DNA from 3 places in the Streptomyces sp. NPDC102467 genome. Region 2 is predicted to be linked to each of the others. Evidence: riboswitches for the same ligand, from Rfam matches in the RefSeq annotation. Region 2 holds a riboswitch; each other region holds the start of a gene.
The links. Region 2 has a riboswitch for cyclic di-AMP ahead of ACIREE_RS00195 (NlpC/P60 family protein). Riboswitches for the same ligand answer to the same signal wherever they lie in the genome.
Positions count from the first base shown of each region.

Region 1: another riboswitch for cyclic di-AMP. It lies ahead of ACIREE_RS20890 (M23 family metallopeptidase); the one in region 2 lies ahead of ACIREE_RS00195 (NlpC/P60 family protein).
Region 3: another riboswitch for cyclic di-AMP. It lies ahead of ACIREE_RS11650 (C40 family peptidase); the one in region 2 lies ahead of ACIREE_RS00195 (NlpC/P60 family protein).

Region 1 covers NZ_JBIWKA010000009.1:297,393-302,850, reverse strand. The annotation lists gene ACIREE_RS20900 (M16 family metallopeptidase) at 21-1,385, shown strand; gene ACIREE_RS20895 (M16 family metallopeptidase) at 1,403-2,770, shown strand; cyclic di-AMP (ydaO/yuaA leader) riboswitch at 3,008-3,172, shown strand; gene ACIREE_RS20890 (M23 family metallopeptidase) at 3,185-3,973, shown strand; gene ACIREE_RS20885 (GntR family transcriptional regulator) at 4,196-4,882, shown strand; gene ACIREE_RS20880 (HPr family phosphocarrier protein) at 5,124-5,405, opposite strand.
Region 2 covers NZ_JBIWKA010000001.1:47,368-52,825, forward strand. The annotation lists gene ACIREE_RS00190 (tellurite resistance/C4-dicarboxylate transporter family protein) at 1-296, opposite strand, end outside; gene ACIREE_RS00195 (NlpC/P60 family protein) at 322-1,515, opposite strand; cyclic di-AMP (ydaO/yuaA leader) riboswitch at 1,522-1,691, opposite strand; gene pcrA (DNA helicase PcrA) at 1,946-4,483, shown strand; gene ACIREE_RS00205 (peptidoglycan DD-metalloendopeptidase family protein) at 4,560-5,458, opposite strand, start outside.
Region 3 covers NZ_JBIWKA010000005.1:126,319-131,776, reverse strand. The annotation lists gene ACIREE_RS11660 (ATP-dependent Clp protease proteolytic subunit) at 1-448, shown strand, start outside; gene ACIREE_RS11655 (hypothetical protein) at 456-764, shown strand; cyclic di-AMP (ydaO/yuaA leader) riboswitch at 1,170-1,301, shown strand; gene ACIREE_RS11650 (C40 family peptidase) at 1,305-1,778, shown strand; gene ACIREE_RS11645 (LysE family translocator) at 1,867-2,499, opposite strand; gene ACIREE_RS11640 (LysR family transcriptional regulator) at 2,633-3,553, shown strand; gene ACIREE_RS11635 (ATP-binding protein) at 3,561-4,019, opposite strand; gene ACIREE_RS11630 (helix-turn-helix domain-containing protein) at 4,306-5,157, shown strand; gene ACIREE_RS11625 (DUF397 domain-containing protein) at 5,216-5,449, shown strand; gene ACIREE_RS11620 (8-amino-7-oxononanoate synthase) at 5,433-5,458, opposite strand, start outside.

The sequences.
Region 1 (5,458 bases), on a different contig from region 2:
CCGCGATCGAAGGGACGTACATGCCCATGGGTCACACGGCCACCGCCGAGGCCGGCTCCGGCGGCCTGACAGCGACCGAGCACCGGCTGGCCAACGGCCTGCGTGTAGTGCTCTCCGAGGATCACCTGACCCCGGTCGCGGCGGTCTGCCTCTGGTACGACGTAGGCTCGCGCCACGAGGTCAAGGGCCGTACCGGCCTGGCCCACCTCTTCGAGCACCTGATGTTCCAGGGCTCGCATCAGGTGCATGGCAACGGGCACTTCGAGCTCGTACAGGGCGCGGGTGGCTCGCTCAACGGCACGACGAGCTTCGAGCGCACGAACTACTTCGAGACCATGCCCGCCCACCAGCTGGAGCTCGCGCTGTGGCTGGAGGCCGACCGTATGGGCTCGCTCCTTGCGGCCCTCGACGAGGAGTCGATGGAGAACCAGCGGGACGTCGTCAAGAACGAGCGCCGTCAGCGCTACGACAACGTCCCCTACGGCACCGCGTTCGAGAAGCTGACCGCCCTCATGTACCCCGAGGGCCACCCGTACCACCACACGCCCATCGGCTCCATGGCCGACCTGGACGCGGCCACCCTCGAGGACGCGCGGAGCTTCTTCCGCACCTACTACGCGCCCAACAACGCCGTGCTCTCCGTAGTGGGCGACATCGACCCCACGGAGACGCTCGCGTGGGTCGAGAAGTACTTCGGCTCGATCGCCGGCCACGACGGCAAGCCCGCGCCGCGCGACGGCTCCCTGCCCGAGGTGATCGGCGGGCAGCTGCGCGAGGTCGTCGAGGAGGAGGTCCCGGCGCGCGCCCTCATGGCGGCCTACCGGCTGCCCCAGGACGGCACGCGTGCGTGCGACGCCGCCGACCTCGCCCTGACGGTCCTCGGTGGCGGTGAGTCGTCGCGGCTCTACAACCGTCTCGTGCGCCGCGACCGCTCCGCCGTGGCCGCCGGGTTCGGGTTGCTGCGCCTGTCCGGCGCGCCCTCCCTGGGCTGGCTCGACGTGAAGACCTCCGGAGACGTCGAGGTGCCGGTCATCGAGGCCGCCGTCGACGAGGAGCTCACCCGGTTCGCCGAGGAGGGCCCCACGCCGGAGGAGATGGAGCGCGCCCAGGCCCAGTTGGAGCGCGAGTGGCTGGACCGGCTCGGCACCGTGGCGGGCCGCGCCGACGAACTGTGCCGGTACGCCGTGCTGTTCGGCGATCCGCAGCTCGCCCTCACCGCCGTCCAGCGCGTCCTCGCCGTGACCGCTGAGGAGGTCCAGGAGGTCGCCAAGGCCCGCCTGCGCCCCGACAACCGCGCGGTCCTCGTGTACGAGCCGACGGCCCCCGCTGACCCCGATGACGAGGGCGCCGAGAGCGCCGAGAGCGACGAGGAGGCGGGCCGGTGACCGAACAGCTCGCGACCATGGACTTCCATTCCCAGCCCCAGGCGGGTGTGGCCAAGCCGTGGGCGTTCCCCGCTCCGCAGCGCGGCGAGCTCGCCAACGGCCTGACCGTGCTGCGCTGCCACCGTCCCGGCCAGCAGGTCGTCGCCGTCGAGATCAACCTGGACGCGCCGCTGGACGCCGAGCCCGCGGGCCTCGACGGCGTGGCCACGATCATGGCGCGTGCCTTCAACGAAGGCACCGACAAGCACTCCGCGGAGGAGTTCGCGGCCGAACTGGAGCGGTGCGGCGCCACGTTGGACGCGCACGCCGACCACCCCGGTGTCCGGGTCTCCTTGGAGGTGCCCGTCTCGCGCCTCCCGAAGGGCCTGGCCCTGCTGGCCGACGCCCTGCGGGCGCCCGCCTTCGCGGACAGTGAGATCGAGCGCCTGGTCCGTAATCGGCTGGACGAGATCCCGCACGAGAGCGCCAACCCGGCCCGCCGCGCCGCCAAGGAGCTCTCCAGGCAGCTCTTCCCGGCCGACGCGCGTATGTCGCGCCCGCGCCAGGGCAGCGAGGAGACCGTCACCGCCATCGACGCGGCGGCCGTGCGCGCCTTCTACGAGAAGCACGTACGCCCCGCCACCGCGACGGTCGTCGTGGTGGGCGACCTGACGGACACCGACCTCGACACACTTCTCGCGGACACACTCGGTGCCTGGACGGGCGACACGACGGAGCCTCGCCCCCTCCCGCCGGTCACCGCCGACGACACCGGCCGGGTCGTCATCGTGGACCGCCCGGGAGCGGTGCAGACACAGCTGCTCATCGGCCGGATCGGACCTGACAAGCACGACCGTGTGTGGGCCGCGCAGATCCTCGGCACGTACTGCCTCGGCGGCACGCTGACCTCGCGCCTGGACCGTGTCCTGCGCGAGGAGAAGGGCTACACCTACGGTGTGCGGTCCTTCGCCCAGGTGCTGCGCTCCGCGCCCGACGGGACGGGCGCGGCGATGCTCGCCATCAGCGGCTCCGTCGACACCCCGAACACCGGGCCCGCGCTCGACGACCTCTGGAAGGTCCTGCGCACGCTGGCGGCCGAGGGCCTCACGGATGCCGAACGGGACACCGCGGTGCAGAACTTGGTGGGTGTGGCCCCGCTCAAGTTCGAGACCGCCGCGGCCGTCGCGGGCACCCTCGCCGACCAGGTCGAGCAGCAGCTGCCCGACGACTTCCAGGCCCGGCTGTACCGCCAACTCGCCGAGACGGGCACCGTGGAGGCCACTGCGGCCGTCGTGAGCGCCTTCCCGGCGGACCGTCTGGTGACGATCCTGGTGGGCGACGCCGCGCAGATCGAGGAGCCGGTCAAGGCCCTCGGCATCGGCGAGGTGAGCGTGGTCACGGGCTGACCGCACCCCCGTACGTCGCACGAAGCCCCGGTGGCCGCAACGGCCGCCGGGGCTTCCTGTCGTCGCGCGGGTTCGTCCGCGATCAACCATGGATCACTTATGCCCGAATTGGGGCGGAGGTTGCCTGTCTGCCCTGTGGCGTGCACTACAAAACCTGGAATCCGTTTGTTACTTAAAAGATGTTCCGCTTAGCGTCGGTCCGGCTGTTCGCCAGACACGCGTCGCGCCCGCGACACCGGACAGTCATCGCCGAGTCCCCCACGGCGCGAGCCAGGGGAGCCGGGGACCCATCGCAGTCCCTGGGGTGAATCGGACGCTCTTCCCGTACGGGGAGGGGGCCCGTAGGAGACCTTCCTGCTCCGAACCCGTCAGCTAACCCGGTAGGCGAGAGGGAAGGAAAGGATCAGCCACTACATGGCGTTCACCCGTGCCACCGGGAAGCACCGTCGTCCGAGCCGTCTCACGCGTACCACCGCGCAGGTCGCCGGTGTCGCAGCGCTCACCGCGACCGGTGTCGTCGGAGGCCTCGCCGCCCCCGCGCTCGCCGCCGACGACGCGGCCCCCGACCAGAACGGCCTCACGCAGGCCATCGCCATCGGCGACTCCCTGGCCGCGCAGATCGACGCGCAGGCCTCCGCGCAGAAGAAGGCCGCCGACGAGGCGGCCGCCAAGGCGAAGGCCGAAGCCGAGGCCAAGAAGAAGGCCGAGGAGGCCAAGCGCGAGGCCGAGGCGAAGGCCAAAAAGGAGCGCGAGGCCAAGGAGCGCGCCGCCCGTGAGGCCGAGCGCAAGCGCCTCAACACCTTCGTGGCTCCGGTCTCCGGCTCCTACGTCTCCACCGCCTACAAGGCGAGCAGTGGCCTGTGGTCCTCCGGCAGTCACACCGGCATCGACTTCCACGCGGCGAGCGGCACTTCGGTGCACGCCGTCGGCTCCGGCACCGTCGTCGAGGCCGGCTGGGGCGGCGCGTACGGCAACAACATCGTGATCAAGATGAACGACGGCACGTACACCCAGTACGGTCACCTGTCGTCCATCGGCGTCTCCGTCGGCCAGGCCGTCACTCCCGGCCAGCAGATCGGCCTCTCCGGTGCCACCGGCAACGCCACAGGCCCCCACCTTCACTTCGAGGCCCGTACGACCGCCGAGTACGGATCGGACATGGACCCCGTCGCGTACCTGCGCTCGCACGGCGTGAACGTCTGACGTCTTCGCGACACCACGCGAAAGCCCCGGCTCATCGAGCCGGGGCTTTCGCGTACACAGGACGTTCCTGGCCAAAAAATATCCCTGGATTCCGACCTCCCGTCGGAAATTCACGGACGGTGGAATAGAGTCACCGGGAAAGCGCGCCCAATGGATCCCCATCGCGCTTGCACAAGCGTCGATCGATCGCGTTTCCGCGGGGATCAAGACGGAGGTCGGGTCATGCGCATTCCCGCGCACTCGGTATGCACAGCGATCCGCGACGACATCGTCACGGGCGTCTACGAGCGCGGCGGCAGGCTCACCGAGGAACTGCTCGCGCGGCGTTACGGAGTATCGCGTGTGCCGGTCCGCGAGGCGCTGCGCACTCTGGAGGCCGAGGGCTTCGTCGTCACCCGGCGACACGCGGGCGCGTGCGTGGCCGAGCCCACCGCGCAGGAGGCCGCCGACCTCCTGGAGATCCGCATGATGCTCGAACCGCTGGGCGCCGCGCGCGCCGCACAGCGCCGCACGGAGGCCCACCTCAAGGTCCTGCGAGGCCTGGTCAGGCTGGGCCAGGAGCGGGCCAGGCGCGGTCAGAACGAGGATCTGCGCTCCCTGGGCGGCTGGTTCCACGAGACCCTCGCGCAGGCCTCCGGCAGCCCCGGCCTGATCACCCTGCTCACCCAGCTCCGGCACAAGATCGCCTGGATGTACGCCGTGGAGAGCCCGGGCAGGCCGGCCGACTCCTGGGCCGAGCACGGTGCCATCGTGGACGCGGTGGCCCGCGGCGACGCCGAGCGCGCCCGCGCCCTGGCCGCGCAGCACACCGAACGAGCCTCGACGGCCCACCGGCTGCGCGTCCCCCGCGCGGGCGATCGTGTGAGGACTTCGCAACATGCCGTAAACACGGCGGGGCTGCAGCATTAACAGGAGGGCCGTATACAAAGAAGTGCGCTATTCATCGAGTGAAATGAATGAGTCGCGGAATGTATTCGGCTGCCCTGATCGTTGTCGGACGGGTGCGGGGTAATTCCAACGTCTGGGTCGGTGCGTGTGAATTCTCTGCGCCGCCCAAACCCGTCACCGTCCAAACGTGCCGCCCGAATGCGAAAACGGCGGAGCCGCGCGCCCCTTAAGGGAATCGCGCGGCTCCGCCACACTGATGGGATCAGACGGTCTCGGGAAGCTCCTCGAGGCCCTCGGAGACCAGCTTCGCCAGACGGTCGAGCGCGGCGTCCGCACCCTCGGCGTCGGAGGCCAGGACGATCTCCTCGCCACCCTGGGCGCCCAGGCCGAGCACCGCGAGCATGGAGGCGGCGTTGACGGGGTTGCCGTCGGCCTTGGCGATCGTCACGGGGACGCCGGCCGCCGTGGCCGCGCGGACGAAGATGGAGGCGGGTCGGGCGTGCAGGCCCTCGGCCCAGCCGACGTTGACGCGGCGCTCAGCCATGTGATGCTGCCCTTCAGGTGTCTCACAGTTGTCTAGACCATTCTCACATACCG
Region 2 (5,458 bases):
TCCAGGAGGGAGAACCGGGTGCCGAGCACGCACGTCGCCGCGACGGCGGTCAGCGCGGGCGGGGAGTCCGCCTCGTGCCGCCAGCGGCTGCGGTCCCGTAGGAGACGGAGCGCGAAGTCGGCCGCCAGAAGCACCCAGAGCGCCGCGGCGAGCACCAGGAGGATGCCGGACAGGACGGCGTACCCGGTCAGGTGAAGGCCGACCGAGACGATGCCGGTCGCCATGACAGCGGCGCCGGCGGCGGGCGGGAGCTGGGACCAGAAGGGCCGCGGGATCACGTTCGGGCGGTGCTGCACCGCCCGAACGTAACCGCGGCCGAGGTCAGGCGGGGCGCACCACGCTGTGGATCGACCCGGTGCCGTCGTAGTAGATGGACTCCTCGCGGACGTACGCGCCCGGCTTCGGCGCGTGGATCATCATGCCGTCGCCGAGGTAGAGGCCGACGTGGCTGATGTCGTCGTAGAAGAACACCAGGTCACCGGGTTGGATGTCGGAGAGGGAGACCGTCCTGCCGACCTCCACCTGGTCCCACGTGGTGCGCGGCAGCGAGATGCCGGCGGCCTTCCACGCGGCCTGGGTGAGGCCTGAGCAGTCGTACGAGTCCGGGCCGGTGGCGCCCCACACGTACGGCTTGCCCTCCTGGGTCTTGGCGAACGCGAGCGCCTTCGCCGCCTTGGCCGCGTAGCCGGACGAGGTGCCGGTCGACGGGTCAGACAAACCGGAACCGGCACCGGAGCCGGAACCCGAGCCGCCCTCCTGCTGCGCCGCGTCCTCGGCCGCCTGCCGCTTCTTCTTCTCCTCGGCCTTCTGCTTCTGCGCGAGTTCCGCGGCCTTCTTGCGGGCCGCCTTTTCCTTCTTCTTCTCGATCGCCGCGAGCCGCTGCTTCTCCTCGGCGGTCAGCTTGGACAGCAGCACGCGCGCGTCGGAGAGCTTTGTCTGCACGCTGTGCTTCGAGGTCTTCAGGTCGGTCTGCGACGAGGTGAGCTGCTGGAGGTTCTCCTGCGCCTCCGTGCGCTTCTTCGCCGTCGTGCGCTGCTGCTCCTGGTAGTCGTCGACCGCCTTCTTCTGGCTGGCCGTCATCCTGCTCATCAGCCGGTTCTGCGCGAAGTAGTCCTCGGGGTCGTCCGCGAGGAACATCGTCGCCGTGTCGCTGATCCCGCCCGAGCGGTACTGCTGTGCGGCGAACCGGCCCAGCTCCTGGCGGGCCGTGTTCATCTTCTCGGTGCGCTGCGCGATGTCGTCGAGGAGCTTGTCGACCTGCTTCTTCTTGCTGTCGGTCTGCTCCTTGGCGGAGTTGTACTTCTGTGTGGCGGTCTCGGCCTGCCGGTACAGGCTGTCGACCTTCTTCTGCACCTCTTGGAGGCTCGGCTTGGTCGGCTGCGCGGGAGCGGCCTGCGCCGTCTGCGAGAGCAGCGCCACGGAAGTGAGGGCGGCGGTCGTGATCCCGACCGCGGGGGTCGTGCGAAGGCCGCCGGACATCCGGGAGCGGCTGCGCGGCTTGCGGTGCGACGCCAAGGAGGCGACTCCTTCCGTGGTCCGCCTACCGAGTTAGCTGTCGGGTTCGGGCCTACGGAAGGCTGCCCTACGGTCGACTGCCCGGCGCTGCCGGGCCGTTGAGCCGATTCACCCCAAGGTCGGTTGGGTCCCCGGTTCCCTGCCTCACGGCGTACGGGACTCGGCGGGGGCTGCCCGCTCGCCGCGTTGTTCGCGTCGGGGGGACGGACTGCCCGCGCAGCACCGTAGCCAACTCGTGTTGCTGCTGTGAAGGTTGATGTTCGATATGCCCGATACATTTTCGTGACCTCGGCGACACCGGGAGGTCGGAGGCCTGCCCGGTCGCGGATAGTCATGGCCTGGTCGCGGAACGTGGCGCGAAGTCCATATACGGGCGGTGTCGTGAAGGTGGGAGCCGGGTGTCAGTGGGGCGGCCTAGACTCGTAAGGCGATGAGCAGCCTCTTTGACGACAGCTTCCTGGCAGGCCTCCAGAACCGGACCGAGGAGCCCCCGCCGCCCGACAGCGAGCACGAAGGACCGGAGCCGGAGCCGATCCCGGACGATCTGTTCGGCGGGAAGTTCGACGTGCCCCCGGCCAGGGACGCGTACTACCGCGACGGCGCCCCGCGCCCGGCCCTCGACCCGGCAGCGCTCCTGGACGGGCTGAACGAGAACCAGCGGGCGGCCGTCGTGCACGGTGGCGCCCCGCTGCTCATCGTCGCGGGCGCCGGCTCCGGCAAGACCCGCGTCCTTACCCACCGCATCGCCTACCTGCTGGCCGAGCGCGGTGTGCACCCCGGCCAGATCCTCGCGATCACCTTCACGAACAAGGCCGCGGGCGAGATGAAGGAGCGCGTCGAGTCCCTCGTCGGACCGCGCGCGAACGCGATGTGGGTCTCCACCTTCCACAGCGCCTGCGTGCGCATCCTGCGGCGCGAGAGCAAGAAGCTCGGCTTCACCTCTTCCTTCTCGATCTACGATGCCGCCGACAGCAAGCGGCTCATGGCCCTGGTCTGCCGCGACCTGGACCTCGACCCGAAGAAGTTCCCGCCGAAGTCCTTCAGCGCCAAGATCTCGAACCTGAAGAACGAGCTGATCGACGAGGAGGACTTCGCGGCGACGGCGGCCGACGGCTTCGAGAAGTCCGTCGCCCAGGCCTATGCGATGTACCAGTCGCGGCTCAGGGAGGCCAACGCCCTCGACTTCGACGACCTGATCATGACGACGGTGAACCTGCTGCGCGCGTTCCCCGACGTCGCCGATCACTACCGCCGCCGCTTCCGGCACGTCCTGGTCGACGAATACCAGGACACGAACCACGCGCAGTACGCGCTGGTGCGCGAGCTCGTCGGACCGGCCCAGGACGCCGAGGGCAACGACGCGGACCCGGCCGAGCTGTGCGTCGTGGGCGACGCCGACCAGTCCATCTACGCGTTCCGTGGCGCCACGATCCGTAACATCCTCCAGTTCGAGGAGGACTACACGGACGCGACGACGATCCTCCTGGAGCAGAACTACCGCTCCACGCAGACGATCCTGACCGCGGCCAACGCGGTCATCGAGCGCAACGAGTCGCGCCGCCCGAAGAACCTGTGGACGAACGCGGGCGCGGGCGCCCAGATCACCGGCTACGTCGCGGACACCGAGCACGACGAGGCCCAGTTCGTCGCCGAGGAGATCGACCGGCTCACGGACGCGGGCGACGCGAAGTCCGGCGACGTCGCCGTCTTCTACCGGACGAACGCGCAGTCCCGTGTCTTCGAAGAGATCTTCATCCGCGTCGGCCTGCCCTACAAGGTCGTCGGCGGCGTCCGCTTCTACGAGCGCAAGGAGGTCAGGGATGTCCTCGCCTACCTGCGGGTGCTGTCGAACCCCGAGGACTCCGTCCCCCTGCGCCGCATCCTGAACGTGCCCAAGCGCGGCATCGGCGACCGCGCCGAGGCCATGATCGACGCCCTCTCCCAGCGCGAGAAGATCTCCTTCCCGCAGGCGCTTCGCCGGGTCGACGAGGCCTACGGGATGGCGGCCCGCTCGACGAACGCGGTGCGGCGGTTCAACACCCTCATGGAGGACCTGCGGACCATCGTGGAGTCGGGCGCCGGCCCGGCCACGGTCCTGGAGGCCGTCCTGGAGCGCACCGGGTACCTCGCGGAATTGCAGTCCTCGACGGATCCGCAGGACGAGACCCGTATCGAGAACTTGCAGGAACTCGCCGCCGTCGCGCTGGAGTTCGAGCAGGAGTCGGCGAAGGCACTGGCCGAGTCCGATTCCGAGTCCGAGCCCGACTCCGATTCCGAGAATGAGATGGGGAATCAGGGTGAGGGTGAAGCGACCCGTGGTGATCTCTCCGCCTTCCTGGAGCGTGTCGCGCTCGTCGCCGACTCCGACCAGATCCCCGACGAGGAGGACGACGGCAGCGGCGTCATCACCCTGATGACCCTGCACACCGCCAAGGGCCTCGAATTCCCTGTGGTCTTCCTGACCGGCATGGAGGACGGCGTCTTCCCGCACATGCGGTCCCTGGGACAGACCAAGGAGCTGGAGGAGGAGCGGCGCCTCGCGTACGTCGGCATCACGCGCGCGCGGGAGCGGCTGTATCTGACGCGGTCCTCCATGCGCAGCGCCTGGGGACAGCCCTCGTACAACCCGCCGTCCCGCTTCCTGGAGGAGATCCCGGAGGCGCATCTGGAGTGGAAGCGCAAGGGCGGCTCCGCACCGGCGCCTTCGACCAAGGGCATCGGCGGCGGAATCGCCGCATCCCTGTCGTCGTCCCGCTCCCGCACGACCCCCGCGTTCGCCACGCGCCGCGCCAACGAGAAGCCGGTGGTCGCCGTGGCTGTCGGCGACCGCGTCACGCACGACCAGTTCGGCCTCGGCACGGTGGTCGGCGTGAGCGGATCAGGGTCGAACGCGGAGGCGACGATCGACTTCGGCGACCCCAAGCCGAAGCGTCTGCTGCTGCGGTACGCGCCGGTCGAGAAGCTGTAGGCGGTTCCGGGCTCCAGGCTCTGGGTTCCAGGCTCGGGGTTCCAGTTTTCTGGGTTCCCGTTTCTGGGTTCCCGTTTTACGTCGGGTCGAGGCCGTGGCTGCGGAGCCACGGCAGCGGGTCGATCGCCGAACCGCCGCCGGGTCGTACCTCGAAGTGCAGGTGCGGCCCGGTCGAGTTCCCCGAATTGCCCGAGTGCGCGATCACGTCACCGGCCTTCACCGGCCCGCTCATCACGGTGTGCGAGGAGAGGTGGCAGTACCACGTCTCCGTACCGTCCTTGGCGGTGACTATCGCCATGTTCCCGTACGCGCTGTTCCACTGCGTGCGCACGGTCCCGTCCGTCGCCGACATGACCTCGGTCCCGTACGAGACGGGGAAGTCGATGCCGGTGTGCACGGACATCCAGTTGATGCCGGCCTGCCCGTAATAGGCGCTCAGCCCGTGCCGCTTCACCGGCAGCGCGAACTTGGGCCGCATCGCCTCCTTGTGCGCGGCGGCCTCGGCGGCCTTCTTGCGGTCGGCCTCCTGCTTCGCCTTCAGGTCGATCCGCTCCTGCGTGCGGCTCGCCCGGTCGGCGAAGTCACCCGCGTCCGCGGACAGATCCTTGAGCTGCGTGTCCAGCTTGTTGTTGGCGACGGACGGCTTCACCGCGCTCGCGTCGGGTGCCGACGCGGCCTGTGTCTCCTTGCCGTCGTCCTCGCCGCCGATGCCGCCCACGGACGCCGCCGCGACCCCGGCGACGCCGACCACACACACCGACGGCACGGCGATGGTCAGCAGAGCGGAGCGCTTGGCGGGCGTGCGGCGCCGGGACCGGCCGCCACGAGGGGCCGCGCGCCGCGTGAACTCCGGCTCGGAGGACGCGGCTTGGGGCTCGGCGGGGTCCGGTACGGGAACGGGGCCGAGCTCCGGGTCCGCGTTCGGCACCGGGTTCGGGTGCGGGTTCGGCTCCGGTTCTGGTAGGTCCGGCACGT
Region 3 (5,458 bases), on a different contig from region 2:
CCAGGACATCTCGCTGTACATCAACTCCCCCGGCGGCTCGTTCAGCGCGATGACGGCGCTCTACGACACGATGCAGTACGTCAGTTGTGACGTGGAGACGACGTGCCTGGGGCAGGCCGCGTCCGTCGCCGCGGTGCTGCTCGCCGCCGGGGCGCCGGGCAAGCGGATGATGCTGCCCGGCGCGCGCGTGGTGCTCGACCAGCCGGCGCTGCCCGAGCCGGCACAGGGCCAGCCCACCGATCTGGAGATCCAGGCACGCGAAATGGCGCGTATGCGGGAGCAGTTGGAGGAGTTGCTCGCGCGGCACTCGGGGCGGGCGAAGGACCAGGTCGGCCTGGACATCGAGCGGGACACCGTGCTCGACGCCCACCAGGCCCTGGAGTACGGCCTGGTGGACCAGGTGCTGCGGAGCCGCAAGGCCACGCTCGGCGCACAGGGCGCGAGGTGACATGCCGGTGTTTCCACCCGAACTGCCGCCGCTGCCCGCCCTGACCCGCGCCGAGTGCGAGCTGGTGGACAGCTACCTGGCGGTGGTCGATCTGATCGCGCGGATCAACCCGGCGCGCGGCGACCACACCTACCGAGGGCTGCGGGCGGCGCAAGCGCTCGTCGGGCGGGCGTCGGCGCTGCGGGACGCCTTGGAGCTGATGCACCGGCGGGGCGAGAGCGAGGTGCACGCGCCAACCCTGACGCGGGCTCTGCGCGTCCTGGATGGCGAGAGGCGTACACAGAGAGTCACTTTGCCGCCAGAAGCGGTCAGTTGAGATCGCAGGGAGTCGCGGCTCGCGCAAACTGTCTGCGCCCGAGCCGAAACGGCCCAGATGGTGTACCACCAAATGGCCTAGACACTCATACATCATCAAGACGGTCAGAGTTGCGCTCCGGCGGTACGCGGACGCCGGAATGACACGTTCCGCCCCTGGTACGAGCGTGGTCAGGTGTCGCGGGCGCGGCCCGGAAGCAGGACTGTCCACCTGAACGGGTCAAGCGTGAGCAGCCTCACTTACCGCCGGTTCAACTCGGTTTCGGCTCCACATGTGCGTGAAGATCCCTCCGACGACAAGCCCCCGCCGCCGCGGCGGGGCGGTCCGTGCGGACGCCGAGTCCTGCCGCCGTGCGGATGCCAGGTCGACAGAAGTGCATCGGCAGGAGTGGAGGACCCAGGTACGACGGGCCACCGGCCCACCTCGACGGAGGTGGTGCCCGAGGGGCCCTTGGGGTGAAGCCGCACCATGCGGCCGGGCATCTTCGCCTGCCCGAACCCGACAGGTCACCCTTCACAGGCGGCTGACGAAGGGTTGCGCATGTCTGCGCTCAATCGTGTTCCCTCGCTGCTGGCCCGGGCCGGCACCGCGTCGGTCCTCACCCTCGCCGTCGCAGGAGCCGGACTCATGGTCCCCGGCGCCGCGTCCGAGGCGTCGGCGGCTACGGCTTCGACCAAGGCATTGAGGGTCGCGGCCTCCAAGAAGGGATCGCCGTACAGGTGGGGCGCCACGGGCCCGCACCGGTTCGACTGCTCGGGCCTGACGCTCTATTCGTTCAAGCGGGCGGGCAAGAAGCTGCCCCGCACCGCCGCGCAGCAGTACAACAAGACCCGTCATGTCTCCTCGTCCCACCGCAGGACGGGTGACCTGGTCTTCTTCCACTCGGGCCGGAGCGTCTACCACGTCGGCATCTACGCCGGGAAGGGACGGATCTGGCATTCGCCCAAGACCGGCGCGGTGGTGCGGCTGGAGAGGATCTGGACGCGGAGCGTCTGGTACGGCCGGGTGCGCTGACCCCCGCCGCACGGAGCGGCCCGTGGGGACGGGCCCGGCGCCGGGCCCGTCCCCACGCGGCCTCCCACGCGGCCCCTCACGCGGCCTCTCACGCGATCAGCGGCTCCAGAAGGAGGGCCAGGGCCAGGAGCACCAGCGCGCTCCCGGTGACGGCCTCCACGGCGCGGGCCGTGCGCGGCCTGCGCAGCCACCGGCCGAGCCGGTCCACGAGCAGGGCCACGGCCGGGAACCAGAGCAGCGCGAGCGCCACCACGATCGCCGAAAGAACGGCCGTTCGCGGAAGGGCGGGGCTGCCCGCGGGCACGAACTGCGGCAGCACGCTCAAGAACGTGATCGGCGCTTTCGGATTGAGCGTGTTGGTCAGGAAGCCCTGCCGCAGCGCGCCGCCGGCCGGGCCCCGCTCCGGGCCGGCCCCGTCGTCGGCCCGCTCCCGCAGGGGGCGCAGCGCCGACTGCAGTGTCTTCGCGCCCAGGTAGAGGACGTACGCACCCCCCGCGAGTCGCAGGGCGCCGAACAGCGTGGGTACGGCGGTGAGGACCGCGGCGAGGCCGGCGACGGCCAGCGCGGTGTGGACGAGCAGGCCGCAGGCGACTCCGAGGGCGCAGGCGACTCCGGCGCGGCGCGAGACCATGGAGTTGCGCACGACGACCGTGAAGTCCGCGCCGGGCAGGGCCACCATGCCCGCGGCGACGCCGGTGAAGGCGACCAGTTGAGCGTCCATGCACTTCAGCCTGCCCGAGCCCGGCCTTCAGCAGGTATGTGCAATATCCTGAGTCTGCCTAAAGCAACGCTTAAGGCCGGGGCCTTCGCGCGCGGGGCTCCGGTGGGATTCCGTACGGCTTCGGAGGCGGCCCATGTACGACCCGACGCGGCTCGCCGCGCTGGTGGCGGTCTCCGAGGCCGGTTCGATCACCCGGGCGGCCCAACGCCTGGGATATACCGTGCCCGCGCTCTCGCAGCAGCTCGCGAAGTTGGAGCGGGAGGCAGGGACGGCACTGCTCGTGCGGCACCACAGGGGCGCCCGGCTGACGGGTGCCGGCGAGGTGCTGGTGGAGACGGCGCGGCGGGTGCTCGACGAGATGGCGCGGGCCCGGCACGAGCTGGCGCGGCTCGCCGGCCTGTCGGGCGGGCGGCTGCGGCTCGGTACGTTCACGACGGCGGGGATGCATCTGCTGCCGCCGGCGCTGACCGCGTTCCGCAGGGCCCATCCGGATGTGGAGTTGACGGTCGCCGGGTACGAGCCACCGCTCGGGGTCGCCGCGGTGGCGGCCGGCACCGTCGATGTGGCGCTCACTCACACTTATGCGCCCTCCGAGCCCGTGGCGGTGCCCTCTTCCGTGGTCCAGGAACCCGTCCTCGTAGAGGAGTTGGTGCTGGTGACGGCTCCCGGACAGGCGCTGACGGCGGGGACGGCGGGGACGACGCGACTGCCGCCGGCCGAGCTGGCGGGGCAGGCGCTGATCAGCATGGCACCGAACCATCCGCCGCGGCAGGGCGTCGAGGCGGCGCTTGCGCGGGCCGGAGCGACACCGTCGGTGCTGGTGGAGACGCCGAGTTACGCGCTGGTGTGCGCGCTGGTAAGTGCCGGGCTCGGTGTGGCGGTGGTGCCGGAGATGGTGGCGCGGATGTCGGCGACGCCGCTCGGCGTACGGCATCTCGAACCGGGGGACCTGCGGCGGACGGTGTCGGTGGTGCACCGGGCGGACGACACGAACCCGGCGGTCGACAGCTTCCGGGCGCTCCTGCGCGGGGCGTTCGGCCGCTCTTCACACTGACGGAGCGTCAACAGGCAGCAGCGGGCGGCACGTTGTTGTCCTTTGCGGCGGCGATCCATGGCAGTGCGATCCATACGGTCTTGCCGCCCTCCGGGGTCGGCGACACCGAAAGCCGTCCGCCGCACTCCGCGGTGAGGCAGCGGATGATCACCATGCCGCGGCCGTTGTCCTGCTGGACGGCGGCGGGCAGTCGCTTGGGGTAGCGCGGGTGGCTGTCGGTGACGCCGATGCGCAGCCGCTCGTCGTGTTCGAGTTCCAGGTCGACGGTGAAGGTGGGCGACATGCCCAGGGTGTGCTGCACGGCGTTGGTCGCGAGTTCCGACACGATCAGCCGGACGGTGTCGGCCGCGTCGGTGTCCCCCGGCATGCCCCACTCCGACAGTACGTGGCTCACGTACCGGCGGGCCGCGGAGACCGAGGCGGGTTCGCTCGGCAGCGTGACGGATGCTTCCAGGTGGTCTGCCATGGCGACGTCGTCCCTTTCCCACCGGGGCCGCGCCTGTCGACTCTGGCGGTTCGCTGGCGTGCGGCCTCCGACTTCTGCTTCGCGCCAGAGTGCCACTTGGATGCCCTTCCGTGCTGCTGATCCCCCAAGATATGCATATATCTGTCGCTCGAAGCGGTGAACTCTGCGACGAGAGACCGTATTTGGGCGAGCGCACGCCGGTTCCTCTACCGTCTGATCAGGAGTCGCTTCGCACGGGCCAGGAAGGAGCCCCGGCCGGGCGACCCGAGGACGTTGAGGAGTCAACATGAAGTACGGTCCCGCGGTCCGCCGTCGCAAACTCGGTGCCGAACTGCGCGCGTTGCGCGTACAGGCCGGACTGACCAGTGGCCAGGCGGCCCGGCTGGTCGGCTGGCACCAGTCGAAGGTGAGCCGGATCGAGACAGGACGCAGTGGCGTGAAGGCAGCGGATGTGCTGCGCCTGCTCGACGCATTCGAGACGAAGAATCCGCGGCAGCGGGAGCTCGTGGTCGCATTGGCAGGTGCGGAAGATACTGGCGGACACCATTGGTGGCACGCTTATCGGGGGCTATTGCCGCCTTCCTACCGCGATTTCATCAGCCTCGAATCGCAGGCCTGCCGGATCCGGACGCTGGAGACGAGCGTGGTGCCGGGGTTGTTGCAGACGCCCGAGTACGCGCGGGCGGTGACCCGTTCGGTGCTGGCGGGGATGCCGGACCAGCACATCGAGGCGCTGGTGGAGGTGCGGCTCGCGCGTCAGGATGTGCTGCGGGCGCAGCCGCCTCTCCAGCTGAGCGCGGTGCTCGACGAAGGGGTGTTACGGCGCGAGGTGGGTGGGTCCGGCATCCTGCGACGGCAGGTGGCGCACCTGGCCGAGGCGGCACAAATGCCGCATGTCCAAATTCAGGTGCTTCCCTTCTCTGCGGGTGGCCACATCGGCCTCAGTGGCCCTTTCGTTGTGTTCTCATTTCCGAACACATCCGATCTGGATGTGGTTGTTCTCGACCATTTGACGAGTAGCCTCTACCTCGAGCGGAAAGAAGACCTCAAGGCATACACAGAGGCCTTTGACACCCTTCTCCTCCGCGCACTTTCGCCCGAGGACTCGTTGGAATTCATCGCACGGATCGCCGGGTAACCGAGCGGACGAGGACGCCGACACCTCGCCACGGGCCGGCACTGCGTAAGGGGGCACCATGAATGCACTGCCTCGGCACGTTCCTTCCGTTCCCTCCAGCTCGTCGCTGAGCGGCGCACGGTGGCGGCGCAGCAGCCGCAGCACCGGCGCCAACAACTGCGTCGAGACAGCCCCCCAGACCTCGGGGCCCACGTCCGGACTGATGGCCGTCCGTGACTCCAAGAACACCACGGGGCCCGCCCTGCTGTTCGCACCCTCCGCCTGGGAGGGGTTCGTCAACTCCCTGTGCTGAAAGCGCTGT